Regions from separate parts of the Enterobacter sp. RHBSTW-00994 genome, predicted to be linked through region 1. Evidence: predicted binding sites of a transcription regulator. Region 1 holds the regulator's gene; the other holds the start of a gene.

Evidence for each region. The regulator CRP, encoded in region 1, controls carbon source genes, mostly activating them, when cyclic AMP is high. The targets are predictions, from matches to a motif close to ATGTGANNNNNNTCACAT.
Region 2: the regulator CRP is predicted to act here: its motif matches at 6,135-6,152, upstream of HV346_RS07960 (maltoporin).

The regions. Positions count from the first base shown of each region.
Region 1 covers NZ_CP056199.1:4,408,568-4,418,132, forward strand. The annotation lists gene HV346_RS21115 (hydrolase) at 1-197, shown strand, start outside; gene HV346_RS21120 (YheU family protein) at 194-412, shown strand; gene HV346_RS21125 (phosphoribulokinase) at 443-1,312, shown strand; gene HV346_RS21130 (OsmC family protein) at 1,380-1,784, opposite strand; gene crp (cAMP-activated global transcriptional regulator CRP) at 2,094-2,726, shown strand; gene HV346_RS21140 (YccS/YhfK family putative transporter) at 2,784-4,871, shown strand; gene HV346_RS21145 (aspartate aminotransferase family protein) at 4,868-6,088, opposite strand; gene pabA (aminodeoxychorismate synthase component 2) at 6,175-6,738, opposite strand; gene HV346_RS21155 (putative adenosine monophosphate-protein transferase Fic) at 6,770-7,372, opposite strand; gene HV346_RS21160 (YhfG family protein) at 7,362-7,529, opposite strand; gene ppiA (peptidylprolyl isomerase A) at 7,635-8,207, opposite strand; gene tsgA (MFS transporter TsgA) at 8,535-9,565, shown strand, end outside.
Region 2 covers NZ_CP056199.1:1,698,415-1,707,979, forward strand. The annotation lists gene HV346_RS07935 (sugar ABC transporter permease) at 1-106, shown strand, start outside; gene HV346_RS07940 (sugar ABC transporter permease) at 118-969, shown strand; gene HV346_RS07945 (arabinogalactan endo-beta-1,4-galactanase) at 974-2,176, shown strand; gene HV346_RS07950 (beta-galactosidase) at 2,207-4,264, shown strand; gene HV346_RS07955 (PTS transporter subunit EIIB) at 4,385-4,633, shown strand; gene HV346_RS07960 (maltoporin) at 4,779-6,044, opposite strand; gene HV346_RS07965 (LacI family DNA-binding transcriptional regulator) at 6,314-7,390, shown strand; gene HV346_RS07970 (magnesium transporter) at 7,433-8,434, opposite strand; M-box (ykoK) riboswitch at 8,495-8,664, opposite strand; gene HV346_RS07975 (VTT domain-containing protein) at 8,823-9,326, shown strand; partial or broken gene HV346_RS07980 (SDR family oxidoreductase) at 9,328-9,565, opposite strand, start outside.

The DNA of each region.
Region 1 (9,565 bases):
TTCATGCCAAAGATGACCCCTTTATGGATCATCACTCCATACCCGCGCAGGAATATCTGCCCGCCAATGTGCAATATCAACTGACCGAGCATGGCGGCCATGTCGGTTTTGTTGGCGGCACGCTCAGACATCCCCGGATGTGGCTGGAGACACGTATTCCTGACTGGTTAACCTCTTATCTGGAAAGCGCAAAATGATTATTCCCTGGCAGGATCTGGCTCCCGAAACGCTCGATAATCTGATTGAAAGCTTTGTGTTGCGTGAAGGCACAGATTATGGTGAACATGAACATTCGCTTGAACAAAAGGTCGCCGATGTGAAGCGCCAGTTGAAAAGTGGCGATGTAGTGCTGGTGTGGTCCGAATTGCACGAAACGGTCAATATCATGCCCCGCAACGCGCTTCATGGCTGACCGTTAAACCTTTCCAGTCAGGGAGTTGCTATGTCTGCCAGACATCCGGTTATTGCCGTTACAGGTTCGAGTGGGGCAGGAACAACCACCACCAGCCTCGCCTTTCGCAAGATTTTCGCGCAACTGAACTTACGGGCAGCCGAAGTCGAAGGGGACAGTTTCCATCGCTATACTCGCCCTGAAATGGATATGGCCATTCGCAAGGCTCGCGATCTCGGTAAACATATCAGCTACTTTGGGCCTGATGCTAACGACTTCGGCCTGCTTGAGCAGACATTTCATGCGTACGGGCAAACAGGTAAAGGGCAATCCCGTAAGTATCTGCATACCTATGATGAAGCCGTCCCCTGGAATCAGGTTCCCGGCACGTTCACGCCATGGCAACCGCTTCCTGAACCAACCGACGTGCTCTTTTATGAAGGCTTGCACGGCGGTGTGGTCACACCACATCACAACGTGGCGCGACATGTGGATTTGCTGGTCGGCGTGGTTCCTATCGTCAACCTGGAGTGGATCCAAAAGCTCACACGCGATACCAGCGAACGCGGTCATTCCCGTGAAGCCGTGATGGATTCGGTCGTGCGTTCGATGGAGGATTACATCAACTTCCTGACGCCGCAGTTCTCGCGTACGCACATCAACTTCCAGCGCGTCCCGACGGTCGATACCTCCAACCCTTTTGCGGCCAAAAGTATTCCTTCTCTGGATGAGAGTTTTGTAGTGATTCACTTCCGAAATCTGGAAGGTATTGATTACCCCTGGCTGCTTGCAATGTTGCAGGGCTCGTTTATTTCCCACATGAATACATTGGTGGTTCCGGGCGGGAAAATGGGGCTGGCGATGGAGTTGATCATGACGCCGCTGGTCGAGCGACTGATGGAAGGGAAGAAGATCGCATGAACATTTCCCCTCTCCGCAGGGAGAGGGTCCGGATGAGGGCATCAACGTGCATGATGCCCAACACACATCAGGCTTCAATCACTTCGTAGGAATGCGTGATATTTACCGCTTTTTCCAGCATTAACGCCACAGAGCAGTATTTCTCAGCAGAAAGATCAACCGCGCGTGATACTGCCGCATCCTTCAGATCTTTACCGGTGACAATAAAATGCAGATTGATGTGCGTAAACAGGCGCGGCGCTTCTTCACGACGCTCTGATGTCAGCTTAACTTCGCAATCTGTCACGTCATGACGACCTTTTTGCAGAATAGATACCACGTCAATTGCGCTGCATCCACCCGCCGCCATCAGCACCATCTCCATCGGACTTGGTGCTTTATCGCCGGAGTTACCATCCATCAAAATCTGGTGTCCAGAAGCGGATTCGCCCAGGAATGTTAAACCTTCAACCCATTTCACACGCGCTTGCATATTCATTAACTCCAACGTTGCATTTTTGGTGACAGATTACGCGTGCGTTACAATTCTCGCAACGGAAGGCGACCTGCATCATGCTGAAGCGAGACACCAGGAGACACGCGGCAAAAGCTATGCTAAAACACTCGGGATGCTACAGTAATGCATTGACGTTACACATGTATGCAGAGGACATCAAACTTTACTGGCTGCGAATATTACGACAGCCGACTTCCCAGGTATGGGTAAGAATTCGATTGCAACCCCAGAGTCCGGATGCATCTTATGACTCTGGTGACAGCTTATAACAGAGGATAACAGCGCATGGTGCTTGGCAAACCGCAAACAGACCCGACTCTCGAATGGTTCTTGTCTCATTGCCACATTCATAAGTACCCATCGAAGAGCACGCTGATTCACCAGGGTGAAAAAGCGGAAACGTTGTATTACATCGTCAAAGGCTCGGTGGCAGTGCTGATCAAAGATGAAGAAGGGAAAGAGATGATCCTTTCTTATCTGAACCAGGGCGATTTCATCGGCGAGCTGGGCCTGTTTGAAGAAGGCCAGGAACGCAGTGCCTGGGTTCGTGCAAAAACCGCATGTGAAGTGGCTGAAATCTCCTACAAGAAATTCCGTCAGTTGATCCAGGTTAACCCTGACATCCTGATGCGTCTTTCTTCGCAGATGGCTCGCCGTCTGCAGGTCACGTCTGAGAAAGTGGGTAACCTCGCCTTCCTGGACGTAACAGGCCGTATTGCACAGACGCTGCTGAACCTGGCGAAACAACCTGATGCAATGACCCACCCGGACGGTATGCAAATTAAAATCACCCGCCAGGAAATTGGTCAGATTGTCGGCTGTTCTCGTGAAACGGTTGGCCGTATCCTGAAAATGCTGGAAGACCAGAACCTGATCTCCGCACACGGTAAAACCATCGTGGTTTACGGAACCCGTTAATTCCGGTAAAACGGCGTGCCATCGCAAGGTGTCACGCCGTTTTTGTCTCTATCCCCCATGTGGCGAAGGCTGATTTATCACCCGGAAGTTAACTATGCACTGCGGCAAACGCTGGTGCTGTGTCTTCCTGTGGCTGTGGGATTGCTCCTCGGACATCTGCAACAAGGTCTGCTTTTCTCTCTCGTCCCTGCCTGCTGCAACATTGCGGGTCTGGATACGCCCCACAAACGCTTTTTCAAACGCCTGATTATTGGCGGCTGCCTGTTTGCCGGTTGTAGCCTTGCGGTGCAACTGCTACTCGCCCGTGAGATCCCGCTGCCGCTGATTCTGACAGTACTTGCGATGACGCTTGGCGTCACGGCTGAAATCAGCTCACTGCATGCCCGGTTACTGCCTGCATCGCTTATTGCGGCCATTTTTACCCTCAGCCTCGCAGGCAATATGCCGGTGTGGGAACCCCTGCTTATCTACGCCCTGGGCACGCTGTGGTACGGCGTATTTAACTGGTTTTGGTTCTGGCTATGGCGCGAACAGCCACTGCGTGAATCCCTGAGCCTGCTCTATGTACAGCTTGCTGATTACTGTGAAGCCAAGTACACCTTGCTGACTCAGCACACCGACCCGGAAAAGTCGTTGCCGCCACTGCTGGCTCGCCAGCAAAAGGTGGTCGATCTGATAAGCCAGTGCTACCAACAGTTGCATATGCTTGCAGCCAATAAAAACCATGACTACAAGCGGTTACTGCGCACGTTTCAGGTAGGGCTGGATCTGCAAGAACACATCTCCGTCAGTTTGCACTACCCTCACGAGGTGCAAAAGCTGGTCGAGCGCAGCCACGCTGAAGCGGTGATCCGCTGGAATGCGCAAACGGTCGCGGCGCGTCTGCGCGTGCTGGCTGACGATATCCTCTATCACCGCTATCCCACGCGTTTCACTATGGAGAAACAGCTGGGCGCGCTGGAAAAAATCGCCAACCAGCATCCGGATAACCCGGTCGGGCAGTTCTGCGCCTGGCACTTCAGTCGAATTGCCCGCGTGCTGCGCACGCAGCGTCCACTTTACCCTCGTGATCTGATGGCGGATAAACAGAAACGTCTGCCGTTGCTCCCCGCCCTGAAGAGCTATCTGTCGTTCAAATCTGCAGCGCTGCGTAATGCCGCCCGTATCAGCGTGATGCTGAGCGTCGCCAGTCTGATGGGCGTGGCGCTGCATCTGCCAAAACCGTACTGGATTTTAATGACGGTGCTGTTTGTCACCCAAAACGGCTACGGCGCGACGCGAGTGCGTATTCTTCACCGGGCAGCAGGCACAATCGCGGGGCTGGTGATTGCCGGGGTAACGCTCCACTTCCACGTCCCGGAGGGTTATACACTGGCGGGAATGCTGGCGATCACAATGGTGAGCTATCTGATCATCCGTAAAAACTACGGCTGGGCAATGGTGGGCTTTACGGTAACGGCGGTGTACACCCTGCAACTGCTTACGCTCAATGGCGAACAATTTATCATCGCCAGGCTAGTTGATACCCTGATTGGCTGCCTGATCGCCTTTGGTGGAATGATCTGGTTGTGGCCGCAATGGCAGAGCGGATTACTGCGTCAGAACGCCCACGATGCACTGGAGGCCGACCAACAGGCCATCCGGTTGATACTCAGCAACGATCCGCAACCTTCGCCGCTGGCGTATCAGCGTATGAAGGTGAATCAGGCGCATAACGCCCTGTTTAACTCACTCAATCAGGCAATGCAGGAGCCTGGCTTTAATTCGCACTATCTGGCAGACATGAAGCTGTGGGTCACGCACAGCCAGTTTATCGTCGAACACATCAACGCCATGACCACGCTGGCGCGTGAGCATACGATGCTGACACCCGATCTGGCACAACGGTATTTAGAATCCTGTGAAATTGCCTTGCAGCGCTGCCAGCAACGTCTGGAGTATGACGCGCCGGGAGAAGCGGGAGATTCGAACATTCTTGAGGCGCCGGAGACCCTGACTCACGGGCCAATGAGCACACTGGAGCAGCATCTGCAGCGGATTCTGGGACATTTGAGCACCATGCACACCATTTCGTCGGTGGCATGGCGTCAGCGTCCACATCACGGCATTTGGTTAACACGCCGGTTAAAACGTACCGGGTATTAGCCTTGTACAATCTGCGCTACCGCACGGGCAAAGCGGTTTAATCCATCTTCGATATCCTGATTTTCTACCACCAGCGATGGTGCAAAACGCATGACATCAGGCCCTGCGTTCAGCACCATGACCCCTTCATGGGCAGCAGCATGCAGGAAATCACGCGCACGGCCTTTAAACTGCGGCTTCAGTTCTGCACCAATCAACAATCCCATCCCACGGATTTCGCTAAACACGTCATACTGGTCGTCAATCTGCTGTAGATGCTTCACAAACAGTTCGCGTTTCGCATTCACGCCATGCAATACCTCTGGGGTGTTGATGATGTCAAACGCCGCACCGGCAATCGCACAGGCCAGCGGATTACCGCCATAGGTTGAGCCATGAGAGCCGACATGGAATGCGGATGCGATCTCCTGCGTCGTCAGCACAGCACTGATTGGGAAGCCGCCGCCGAGCGCTTTGGCGCTGGTCAGGATGTCCGGCGTAACGCCGTAGTGCATGTAGGCAAACAGATCGCCGGTACGCCCCATACCGCTTTGCACTTCATCAAACACCAGCAGCGCCTGATGTTCATCGCACAGTTCACGCAGACCTTTCAGGAATTCCGGCGTTGCCGCAGTGACGCCGCCTTCGCCCTGAATCGGCTCCACCACCACCGCACAGGTATGATCATCCATGACCGCTTTCACCGCATGCAGATCGTTAAACGGAACGTGGATGATATCCGCGGGTTTCGGGCCGAAACCGTCAGAATACTTCGGCTGCCCGCCCACAGAAACGGTAAACAGCGAGCGCCCATGGAACGCATTATGGAAAGCAATAATTTTGGTTTTATATGGACTGTGGCGGGTCGATGCATAGAAGCGCGCCAGCTTAAACGCAGTTTCGTTAGCTTCAGTCCCGGAGTTCATGAACAACACGCGTTCAGCAAAAGTCGCATCGATGATTTTGCGTCCAAGACGCAGAGCCGGTTCATTGGTGAACACATTACTGGTGTGCCACAGGGTTTCGCCCTGGCTTTTCAGCGCCGCCACCAGTGCAGGATGGCAATGTCCCAGTGCGGTGACGGCAATCCCTCCCGCAAAATCAACGTACTCTTTACCCTGCTGATCCCACACGCGGCTGCCTTTCCCTTTGACAGGAATAAACTCTGCCGGTGCATAAATCGGCAGAATTACTTCATCGAATGTCGCGCGGGTAATTGCTGATTGTTCAGTTGCCATGTCGTGCCCATCCATTTTATGTCACATTAATTGTGAAAATATAATCACGAAATATGCATAAAAAATCACAACAAGGCAATAGATATTCAGCGATTGAGGAAATTCGCCAGAAGCTGATGTCCCTGCTCGCTCAGAATGCTCTCCGGGTGGAATTGCACACCTTCAAGATCCCATTCGCGGTGGCGAATACCCATGATCTCCTGTGTGTCGCTCCAGGCCGTCACGTCAAAACAGGTGGGAAGCGTGGGCGGATCGATCACCAGGGAGTGATAACGGGTAACGGTGAGCGGATTATTCAGGCCACGGAACACCCCCATTCCGGTATGTGTTATCGGCGACGTTTTGCCATGCATCACCTTCGCCGCACGAACAATCGTTGCCCCGAATGCCTGAGCAATAGCCTGATGCCCCAGACATACTCCCAGAATGGGCAACTTACCGGAAAAATGGCGGATGACATCCAGCGAAATACCGGATTCAGACGGTGTACAGGGTCCTGGTGAAATGACAATCTTCTGCGGGGCAAGGGCTTCTGTTTCTGCCAGTGTCAGTTCGTCGTTGCGATGGACGGCCACCTCTGCGCCCAATTCACAAAAATACTGGTAAAGGTTCCAGGTGAAGGAATCATAGTTATCAATCAGCAGAATCATGGCGGCTCCAGAACAAAAATGCCGCCCTATTCTACTCAGTTTCCCGTGCTTCGCTCACTACTTTGGCAAAGATGGTGTTCAGGGCCGATAAATCCCCCATCGCCCCACTCTGATTGGCTGCCGCCCACGCATCCGGGCTGATATCCCGCCAATTCAGTTGATAGCCTGCGTGGATCGCCAGTTGCTCAAAGAAGATCCTCTGAACAATGCCGTTCCCGATCCGAAAAGGGTGCAGGACGTTAATTTCACAGTAGTAGTGGCTAAGACGAGCCACAAACTCACTTTTCTCAAGCCCGGCCAGATACCCCTCTTCTTCGAGATCCTGCATCAGGCTATTACCCTCTTTCTCGATATAGGCAAAGTGGCAGAATCGGGTATCCCCCTGGTAAATATCCACTTCGCGGATATCCCCTGCCCAGTCAAAAACGTCCTGGTAGAGATGACGATGAATAGCGCACAGATGAGGTAATCCCCTTGCGGGTGGCCCCAGATTCAGCGTTGCCACACGCAGGGCCGTCAGCTCATAGGCGGCCTGCGCCAGCCTGTCCACCTGACGGATGTTCAGCCGGTTACGCATCACATTCAGCCCAGGATAAAGGTAAGGATCGCGATCGTCGCCATATTTATCGCTCATAGTGCCTCCGAAGTTCCTCAAGGCGTTCCTGTGCTGCCTGCGCACTGAGCGTGACTAACGGGCTCTCGACACCCTCAAGACGGCGGCTGGCCTGAAAATTTGCATTTCGCTGCTGCTCCCAGAGACGGGATTTTTGCTTGTCGGTGAGTTTTTTCACTGCACGCCTCCCTGAAGGGGTCCGTTTGCCACAAGTATAAGCAGCAAAACGCGCTTTCGCAGGGAGGGTTAGCGGCGCGGGCAGAGGATACCCGCGCGAGAAAACTTATGGCAGAACTTTTGCGGAGAGGATAACTACCGGTTTTGACGGCACATTCTGGTATGGACCAACGTCGTGCGTCTGCACCTGGGAAATCTTGTCAGCAATATCCATCCCTTTCACAACTTTACCAAAGACCGCGTAGCCAAAGTCACGCTGACCGTGATCGAGGAAGGCATTATCAGCGATGTTGATGAAGAACTGGCTGGTTGCGCTGTCTTTATCCGCTGTACGCGCCATAGAGATCGTGCCACGGGTATTGAGCAGACCGTTATCCGCTTCGTTTTTAATAGGTGGATTTGGCTGTTTTTGCTGCATCTGTTCGTTAAAGCCACCACCCTGCACCATGAAACCTGGGATCACACGGTGGAAAGTGGTGTTGTTGTAGAAACCACTGTTCACGTAATCGAGGAAGTTTTTCACAGAAACAGGAGCTTTCTGGCTATTTAATTCCAGCTCAATATTCCCGGCGGAGGTTGTCAGCAAAACACGAGGGTCGCCTTTTGCTGCCAGTGCAGCAGGTGAGACGGCAGAAAGGGCAAACACAGCTGCGACAGCCGCCAGTGTTGATTTGAGCATGAGAATTCCTTAACAAAGCGCAGTAAAAAAGGCGAATGGTTTGATTCTAAAGAGCAGTATGAACGGAGGCCAGCCTTTTACCTAATTTTACGAATTTGAAACAGTTGTAACGACGCAAACGATTGGTTTATACGCTAATTAATGTGATCAACATCACACATAATCATGTAATTGAGATCAATATTTTCCTAAAAGATTTAAATAGATCACTTTCGAGACTAAAATCTGCCCGCTCTAACGCAGTCAATGCGTTTTACTTTTCATTACCCTGAAAAATTCGTATGCCTCTTCAGCGCGAAGGATAACGGGTAACTCAACAGGCCAGACATGACTAACAGCAATCGTATCAAGCTCACATGGATCAGCTTCTTCTCCTACGCCCTGACCGGCGCGTTGGTGATCGTCACCGGGATGGTGATGGGCAATATCGCAGACTATTTCCAGTTACCCGTATCCAGTATGAGTAACACCTTTACCTTCCTCAACGCCGGGATCCTGATCTCCATCTTCCTGAATGCCTGGCTGATGGAAATCGTGCCACTGAAAACGCAACTGCGCTTCGGCTTTGTCCTCATGGTCGCCGCCGTGGCTGGTTTGATGCTGAGCCACAGCATTGCCCTGTTCTCCGCTGCGATGTTCGTGCTGGGGCTGGTAAGTGGTATCACCATGTCTATCGGTACGTTCCTGATCACGCACATGTATGAAGGCCGCCAGCGCGGTGCGCGTCTGCTGTTCACCGACTCTTTCTTCAGCATGGCAGGCATGATTTTCCCGATGGTTGCCGCAATTTTGCTGGCACGCAGCATTGAGTGGTACTGGGTCTACGCCTGCATTGGCCTGGTCTACGTCGCGATCTTTATCCTGACCTTCGGCTGTGAATTCCCGGTTCTGGGCAAGAAAGCAGAGCAGACTCGCGAGCCCGTCGCGAAAGAAAAATGGGGGATCGGCGTGCTGTTCCTCTCCATTGCGGCACTGTGCTACATCCTGGGCCAGCTTGGCTTTATCTCCTGGGTCCCGGAATATGCAAAAGGTTTAGGCATGAGCCTGAATGACGCCGGCAAACTGGTGAGTGATTTCTGGATGTCTTACATGTTCGGTATGTGGGCGTTTAGCTTTATCCTGCGTTTCTTCGATCTTCAACGCATTCTGACCGTACTGGCTGCGCTGGCTACCGTACTGATGTATCTGTTCATCAACAGCGCACCTGAGCATATGCCGTGGTTCATTCTGACGCTCGGTTTCTTCTCCAGCGCCATTTATACCTCAATCATTACGCTCGGTTCTCTGCAAACCAAAGTGGCTTCACCTAAACTGGTAAACTTCGTGCTGACCTGCGGCACGATCGGTACGATGCTGAC
Region 2 (9,565 bases), 2.2 Mb from region 1:
TGCCATTGCGGCGACTATCACCATCCTGCTGTCGATCTTTGTCGTCGGCCTGGCGCTGTGGCAGTTCCGCGCCACCAAATCCTTCAAAAATGACGACATGGCGTAAGGGACGTAACAATGGCTAAATCACAAAGTATTAAACGCGAGAAGTGGGTTCGGCTCTCGCTCTCCTGGCTGGTTATCGTGCTGGTGTCGGTGATTATTATTTACCCGCTGGTCTGGACGGTGGGGGCATCGCTGAATGCGGGAAACAGCCTGCTCAGCTCTTCCATCATTCCGGAGAACCTGTCATTCCAGCATTATGCTGACCTGTTCAACGGGCAGGTGAATTACATGACCTGGTACTGGAATTCGATGAAAATCAGCTTCCTGACCATGGTACTGACGTTGATCAGCGTCAGCTTTACGGCGTATGCGTTTTCACGCTTTCGCTTTAAAGGGCGACAGAATGGTCTGATGCTGTTTCTGTTGTTGCAGATGATCCCGCAATTTTCCGCGCTGATTGCCATCTTTGTGTTGTCGCAACTGCTGGGGCTTATCAACAGCCACCTGGCGCTGGTGCTGATCTATGTGGGGGGCATGATCCCGATGAACACCTATCTGATGAAAGGCTATCTCGACGCGATCCCGAAAGACCTTGATGAATCAGCCCGTATGGACGGGGCAAGTAACTTCCGCATTTTTATCGAGATCATCATGCCGCTGTCCAAGCCGATTGTGGCGGTGGTAGCCCTGTTCTCCTTCACCGGACCGTTGGGGGATTTCATCCTCTCCAGCACCATTTTGCGCACCCCGGACAAATACACCTTACCCATCGGGCTTTATAACCTGGTGGCACAAAAAATGGGGGCCAGTTACACCACCTACGCAGCAGGCGCTGTGCTGATTGCTGTGCCGGTGGCGATCCTCTATCTGGCTTTACAAAAATACTTCGTCTCCGGCCTGACCTCCGGCAGTACCAAAGGATAACAACATGAACAGACTCAAACCCGCTTTGCTTGCTGTTTGCCTCTCTTGCGGTCTTGCCGCCAGTGCCTTCGCGGAGGATGCGGTGAAAACGCGCCCGTTTAGCGCCATGCCGGCGGATTTTATTAAAGGCGCGGATATTTCGACGCTACTGGAAGCGGAACAACACGGCGCCAAATTTTATAACCAGAACGGCCAACAGCAGGATGCCATTGCGATCCTGAAAGCCAACGGCGTGAACTATGTGCGCCTGCGTCTGTGGGTGGATCCGCAAGATGCCAGCGGCAATGGCTATGGCGGCGGCAGTAACAACCTTGAAAATACTCTGGCGCTGGCGAAACGGGTGAAGGCGCAGGGGCTCAAGCTGCTGCTCGATTTCCACTACAGCGATTTCTGGACCGATCCGGGTAAACAGTTCAAACCGAAGGCCTGGGAAAAGATGGATTATCCGCAGTTGAAAACGGCGATCCATGATTACACCCACGATATCATCGCCCGCTTTAAGAAAGAGGGTGTGCTGCCGGATATGGTGCAGATCGGTAACGAGATTAACGGCGGTATGCTCTGGCCGGAAGGCAAAAGCTGGGGGCAGGGCGGTGGTGAGTTTGACCGTCTGGCCGGGTTGCTCAATGCTGCCATTAGCGGGATGAAAGAGAACCTGACCGATGGCGAGCAGGTGAAAATTATGCTCCATCTGGCAGAAGGGACCAAAAATGACACCTTCCGCTGGTGGTTTGATGAGATCACCAAACGCGACGTGCCGTTCGATATCATCGGCCTGTCGATGTACACCTACTGGAATGGCCCGATCAGTGCGTTAAAAGCCAATATGGATGACATCAGCAAGCGTTATAACAAAGATGTGATTGTGGTCGAGGCAGCCTACGGCTATACGCTGGAGAACTGCGATAACGCGGAAAACAGCTTCCAGGCCAAAGAGGAAAAAGACGGTGGCTATCCAGGCACTGTTCAGGGCCAGTACGATTATATTCACGATTTAATGCAAAGCGTTATTGATGTGCCTGACCATCGCGGTAAAGGAATATTTTACTGGGAGCCTACCTGGATTGCCGTTCCTGGCACGACATGGGCAACGAAAACCGGGATGAAATATATCCATGACGAGTGGAAAGAGGGTAATGCACGTGAGAATCAGGCGTTATTCGATTGCAAAGGTAAGGTGCTGCCGTCAATAACGGTATTTAAATAGTATTTTGTCTTAATTCAGGAAATTTTTAATATGAATAAATTTGCGCCTTTAAGTCCTAAGGTTGCTGCGCTATTGCATGGCGCGGATTATAACCCGGAGCAATGGGAGAATTACCCCGGTATTATTGAAAAAGATATCGCCATGATGCAGCAGGCGAAATGTAATGTCATGTCAGTGGGCATATTTAGCTGGGCGAAACTGGAACCCCGCGAAGGGGAATTCGATTTTGCCTGGCTGGATGACATTATTGAAAAATTATATGCCGCAGGTATTCATATATTTCTTGCCACACCTACCGGTGCGCGTCCTGCGTGGATGTCGCAAAAATACCCTGAGGTGTTGCGCGTTGGCCGTAACCGCATACCGGCGTTGCACGGTGGGCGTCACAACCACTGTATGTCTTCCCCGGTTTATCGCGAGAAGACGCTGAAAATCAATACATTGCTGGCTGAACGTTACTCAAAGCACCCGGCGGTGCTGGGCTGGCATATTTCGAACGAATATGGCGGCGAATGTCACTGCGATCTTTGTCAGGTCCGTTTTCGTGACTGGCTGAAAGCCCGTTATGAGACGCTGGAAAACCTGAACCATGCGTGGTGGAGCACCTTCTGGAGCCACACGTACACCGACTGGTCGCAGATTGAATCTCCTGCGCCGCAGGGGGAAGTGTCGATTCATGGCCTGAATCTTGACTGGCGTCGCTTCAACACGGCGCAGGTGACGGATTTCTGCCATCACGAAATCGTCCCGCTGAAAGCCGCTAATGCGGAACTGCCGGTCACGACTAACTTTATGGAATATTTCTACGATTACGATTACTGGCAGCTCGCAAAAGAGCTGGATTTCATCTCCTGGGACAGCTACCCGATGTGGCACAAAGAGAAAGATGAAACCACGCTTGCCTGCTATACCGCGATGTATCACGACATGATGCGCAGCCTGAAAGGTGGCAAACCGTTTGTGTTGATGGAGTCCACGCCGAGCGTGACCAACTGGCAGCCAACCAGCAAGCTGAAAAAGCCGGGGATGCATATTCTCTCGTCGATTCAGGCGGTGGCACATGGCGCGGATGCGGTGCAGTACTTCCAGTGGCGCAAGAGCCGTGGCTCGGTGGAAAAATTCCACGGGGCGATTATCGATCACGTCGGCCATCTTGATACCCGCGTCGGGCGTGAAGTGACCCGTCTGGGTGAGATGCTGGAGCGCTTACCGGGCGTGGTGGGCTGCCGTACCGAAGCACGGGTGGCCATCATCTTCGATCAGCAAAACCGCTGGGCGATGGATGATGCGGAAGGTCCACGTAATCTGGGTCTGGAATATGAAAAAACCGTTAACGAGCACTACCGTCCGTTCTGGGAAAAAGGGATTGCGGTAGATGTGATTGATGCCGACGGCGATCTGAGCCAGTACGCGCTGGTGATTGCGCCGATGCTTTACATGGTGCGTCAGGGCTTTGCAGAACGCGCGGAAGCTTTTGTCGCGGCGGGAGGGCATCTGGTCACGACTTACTGGAGCGGAATTGTCGATGAATCTGACCTCTGTCACCTCGGCGGCTTCCCTGGGCCACTGCGTAACTTGCTCGGCATTTGGGCGGAGGAGATCGACTGTCTGGGGGACGGGGAACGCAACCTGGTGCAGGGGCTGGCAGGCAACGCTGCGGGCTTGCAGGGGCCATATCAGGTTCGCCACCTGTGCGAGCTGATCCACACGGAATCGGCTCAGGCGCTGGCAACCTACCGTGATGATTTCTATGCGGGACGGCCTGCTGTGACGGTGAACCGCTTTGGTCTTGGTAAGGCGTGGCATGTTGCTTCCCGCAACGATCTGCCGTTCCAGCGTGACTTCTTCGCCGGGATCATGGTCGAGCTGGCTCTGCCGCGTGCCATTGAAGGGGATTTCCCGCCGGGCGTCGTGGCAACTGCGCGTACCGATGGTGAGACCACCTGGGTGTTTGTGCAAAACTTTACCGCGCAGCAGCAGATGGTGGCGTTACCGCAGGGCTATACCGACTGCATGACCGAGGCGGCAGTGGCTGGCGACACTGTTCTGTTGCCGTGGGACTGCCGGGTGCTTAAGCGTAAGGCGTAGCGGATTTTCGCCCTCTCTCCGTAGGAGAGGGCATAACGCCGCACCGCGCTGAAAAACACCCTGAAGGAGCCTGCTCATTCGAGCAGGCATTTTTTTATCTGCATAACCAGGAGGCTTATTATGGACAGTAAAATCACACAACGTTTAATTCCTGCCTTTGGCGGCGAAGAGAATATCGAACAGGTTGAAGCCTGTATTACCCGCTTACGCGTGACGGTAAAAGATTTAAAACAAGTGGACTCACAGGCATTACAACTTGAGGGGGCGCTTGGCGTAATTATTATTGGGCAGCAGGTGCATGCAATATTTGGCCGACAGTCTGATGCATTACGTCAGTTGCTGGATGAACATTTTAATCAGCGGAAATAAATAAAAAGGGATAACCATAATAATGGTTATCCCTGAATAAAGAGAATAAGAGCAGCAATGATATTGCTATCATTCGCAGGAAAAAACAGCCAATAGTTGGAGATACAATAACGATTAACGCAAACCGGTATTTACTGCTTATTCATTACCACCAGGCTTCAACCTGTACACCGAAGTTCCAGGTGTTATTTGCCGTACCATCTTCGAAGGATTTACCTTTTTCGGAATCATTCAGGTAAGACGCAAAGACACGCAGTTCCGGGCGAGACATAAAGTCAGGTCCATCAGCCAGGCCCAGCGCGAGGGTGTACTTCTCACCGCTCTGTTTGTACTTAGAGCCATCGGTATAGGTATCTTGCTGGTAGAAACCACCCACTTCGCCGATCAAACGTACATACTCGGTGAACTGATACTGCGCGCGGCCTACCAGGGAGACTAAGCGTGATTTGTCGGTATATTGCGTAGTGTCATCCGCTGAGCCCCAGGTCAACACATGGTTGAAGGAGAACTTGTCGGTAATGGGAATCAAACCGGTGTTGATCACACGATAGCCGGTCGCATCGTTCACGTCGTTCCACATGTCATACCAGCCGCCGCCCTGCGACACCATGTTCTGTGCCAGCCCTTTGTTCGCGTACTGCAACACCAGCTTGTTATAGCCGCCAAACATGTCCTGGCTGATTTCGCCGGTTACCATGACCCCATTGTCGGCCTCATATAAGCCGCCGTAGTCTTTTTGCTTGTTAGTCGGGTTTGGCATCGCGTAATCAATACCGACTTCAGTCCATGCGCCCGACCAGGGTTTCCAGCCTGCATAGCGAAGGTCGATGTAGTTAATATTGACGTCGTTATCACCGTCGACACGGTAGTCGACATCATTGGCGTCGCCACGGATCCAGGCAACAGAGACTGCGCCCGGGCCGAGGGTGTAGTTTTCGATACCTGCGCCCGCACCGGAGATGTTCCAGTATTTGGTGTCGATGATGTGCAGATCATGACGCTGGTAATAGCGTTTACCGCCCCAGATCACGGCATTTGGATCGCCCGGGATCAGCCCCTTGATTTGCAGGTTTAACTGACGCAAACCGAACTGAGCATCATCTCCGAAAGTGGTTTCACTGTCGTTTGAGCCGTCAGACACCATGCTCACCATGCTGTCGAGGTAGAAACTGACATCGTTCTTTTTGTATACCTCAGAGCCAAGCTCCAGTTCGCCATAGGTATCAGCTTCGTTACCCAGACGCCCAATTTTGTTTTTTTGCCACTCTTCCATCCCACCATCCCGTGAGACGCCCACACCAGAGCGAAGATATCCATGAAAATCAATCGGTACTGAAGACGCGGCAAACAGCGAAGGAGACGCTAACGCGGCTGCCAGCGCAACAGATACAGAGCGGATCATCGTGTTCATTGTTACCCTCTTATTGTTTTGTCATACGTTCACAAATCCGATATCATAAAATGCCTAAACCTGTTATATGGCAATTGCAGGATGATGAATGTGTGATTAAGTGCAAATAAAATAGACTATTTTGTTACGATTAATGAGATTCACCACAAATTGTGGCAATGTGAGCGTCATACTTTTTGATGGTGTTATGTGCGTCAGGGTACGGTGGTCAGCGTTTTTTCAGATGTCCCCTGTTACAATCAGCGCATAACTACATAAGGAACCGGACCATGAAGTCGAAAAGCGCGACATTAGAAGACGTTGCACGCCATGCGGGCGTCTCCTATCAGACCGTGTCCAGGGTACTGAATAAATCTGCCAATGTATCCGAAGCCACGCGTCTCAAGGTGGAGAAATCCATAGAGTTATTGCGGTATGTCCCCAACAGACTGGCGCAGCAACTGGTGGGGAAGCAGTCCCATACCGTTGGGCTGGTGACCATTTCGCTGGCGTTACATGCCCCTTCGCAGGTTGCCGCGGCGGTAAAACGTTACGCAAATCTGGAAGGGTATCAGGTGCTGATTTCGATGATTGATGAGAACGTCAATCATAGTATTCAGGATTCCATCAACGAACTGAAATCCCAGCTGGTCAGCAAAGTGATCATTAACGTCCCGCTGGAAGCCGAGCAGGCGCAGAAAATCGCGACAGACAACGATGATATTGTCTGTCTTTTTCTCGACGTTGATCCGTACAGTTCCGTGTTTAACGTTTCGTTTAACCCGGCAGATGGAACCCGCGCCAGCGTCAAATACCTCTATGAACTGGGGCATCGGGAGATTGCATTGCTGGCAGGACCGGAGTCATCTGTCTCTGCGCAGTTAAGGCTCAAGAGCTGGATGGAAACCCTGAAAGGCTATGGCCTGGAGCCAGCGGCGGTGATTCGTGGCAACTGGGATGCGCAAAGTGGCTATGCGGGGGCATTGCAGATGCTACGTGAAACCGCCCCCTTCTCAGCCGTTCTGGTCGCCAACGACCAGATGGCGCTGGGCGTGTTGAGTGCATTTCATCAGCAGCAAATCTCCATCCCCGGTGAGAAATCGGTGATTGGCTATGATGATACCTACGAAAGCTCATTCTTCTACCCGGCGCTGACGACAGTATCACTCGATCTCGATTTACAGGGGAAAGAGGCGGTCCGCCGCATTCTTGACAGCAGCGACGATAATACGCTGCGCATGTCATCCATTTTGCCTGCCAGACTGGTAGTGCGACAGTCCACCGGGGCAAAAGGTGAGAAGGGGACTAATGTGCAGGAGCTTGCCCAACAGCTACGCGAAATTGCGCACCAGTTGGGTAATCTGTAACGCACTGTTAGCACCTCACCGGTCAGTGAGGTGCTAACAGAGTCATTCCAGGCCCAGGGTGTACTGCGCGATTTTAAAGTAGATAATCAGCCCGGTTCCGTCGATTAAGGTGGCAATAAACGGGGCAGAGACCACGGCGGGATCGATGTGACAGCGTTTCAGCACCATCGGGATAACCGATGCGACAATGGCGCTCCACAGCGTAATGCAGACCAGTGTCAGGCTGACAATTAGTGTGATCTCAAGACCAATCCCCATCATCCAGGCGCGAATGCATCCAGCCACACCCAGCGTGGCGGCAATCATTAACGAAGTGCTCATCTCCTTACGCAGCACTCGTCCCACATCCCTTAAATGCACTTCGCCGAGCGCCATTGCGCGTACCAGCGTCGAAGTAATTTGCGTCCCGCTGTTGCCGCCCGTCCCAATGAGCAGTGGAATGAAGAAGGCCAGCGCGATGGCGGATTCCAGCGCCTCTTCAAAATGCTGGATCACTGAGCTGGTATAGGCTTCCGCGACAAACAGTAACAACAGCCAGACGGAGCGCTTTTTCCACAGGCTGAATGCACTGGTCTCGAGATACGGCTTTTCCAGCGGCAGCGTTGCCCCCTGGCGCTGTGCATCTTCTGTGACATCGTCTTCCAGCAGATGCGCTATTTCGCGCTCGGTCAGGCAACCGACCAGCTTTCCGTGTGTCACCACGGGAACGACATCTGCACTGCCGTGGGCCAGTAACCCTGCGAGATCCGCGCGTTCATCTTCAGGTTTTACCTGTACGAAATGCGAAATCATTAGCGCGTTAACCGGCTGCACCGTATTGGTTTCCTGTAATAATTTTCTGACGGCAATCATACCCGCCAGTCGGCCATTATCTTCGATGAAAATATGAGACGGAATATCATCATCTTTTAATTTTTCGAAAAATTGTTCGCGTGCTGATGCCACACATAAAGCAATATTGAGGACGATGAAATCGGTATTCATGTATTGCGCGATAGCGCTTTCATTGAAAGCCGGATTATTGTTGTGAATGGAGTAAGACATAGTGAATTCCCTTTGAATAATAAAATCTCTCAGGGGCGAGCAAGACAGGGCATGTCGAAGAAGAGATCCCCACGTCCTGGGTTCAGCACTGTACACCGTATCCCGTAAGGGAAGTTATACTGACAAAGCCTTGATTCGACAGTGCCTGTTTTACCCTGTGCCGGTTCTCTCGAACCCACCAGAGCGATAACGTGTATTTGTACAGGAGCCTCGCCATAACGAGATCGTTGTAAAACGTCGAAAATAATACGCCAGTTTTTTTCTGTTGCCGTGAAATTTAAATAATGTTTAAGAAGTGTTTAGAAGATTATTTTCGTGGAAATGTTGAGGGAGTATTTAGGATGTTTCATTTTTAATAGAAAGATGAAACAGGGATCAGGAAAAGAATATGGCGTTGTTAAACAATATGCTCAGCCATTTTGCACTTCATCCCGCGCATCTCTTTGCACTGCTTTTTGTGATGGCGCTTGGTAAGTCCACGGTGCTGATCTCATCGGTGTTACCTCCTGCTTCGGTGATGCTGCTGGCGGGGATAACCCTGAGTCAGTCTGTTTTTTCTCCCGTCGTGGCGTGGATTGCCATCATGCTTGGCGCGACGTTGGGGTCTGTGCTGAGTTACCACGCCGGGCAACGACTGGGCCACACACGTCTGGTTGCGCGTTTGACCGCCAGACATGCGGATAAGATCCTGAAGATTCAAAGCAAACTACAAAAAAACAGTGTGGTGGCGTTATTCGGTTCGCGCTTTGTCGCCGTGCTGCGTTATATCGTGCCGCTGGCCGCCGGAATGCTCAGGCTGAGTGCGGGACGCGTGTATGCCATCAGTCTGCTGTCGGCTGCCGCATGGGCGGCGCTGTATGTCGGCGCAATCACCGGCATCAGCGCCTTCTGATTTACAGACTTCCGGTTCCTCCGTCGACGAGTAATTCCGTTCCGACGGTATAACCTGACTCATCCGATGCCAGATATAATGCGGCTTTTGCCAGTTCAACGGGCGTGCCCATGCGTCCTAACGGAACCAGACTCGCGATGTCCCCTTGCAGGGCTTTTTGCGCCTCTTCGCTCAGACCTAGCTTATTGAGCGCCGGGGTTGCAACCGGGCCAGGACTCAGGCCGTTGACGCGAATACCG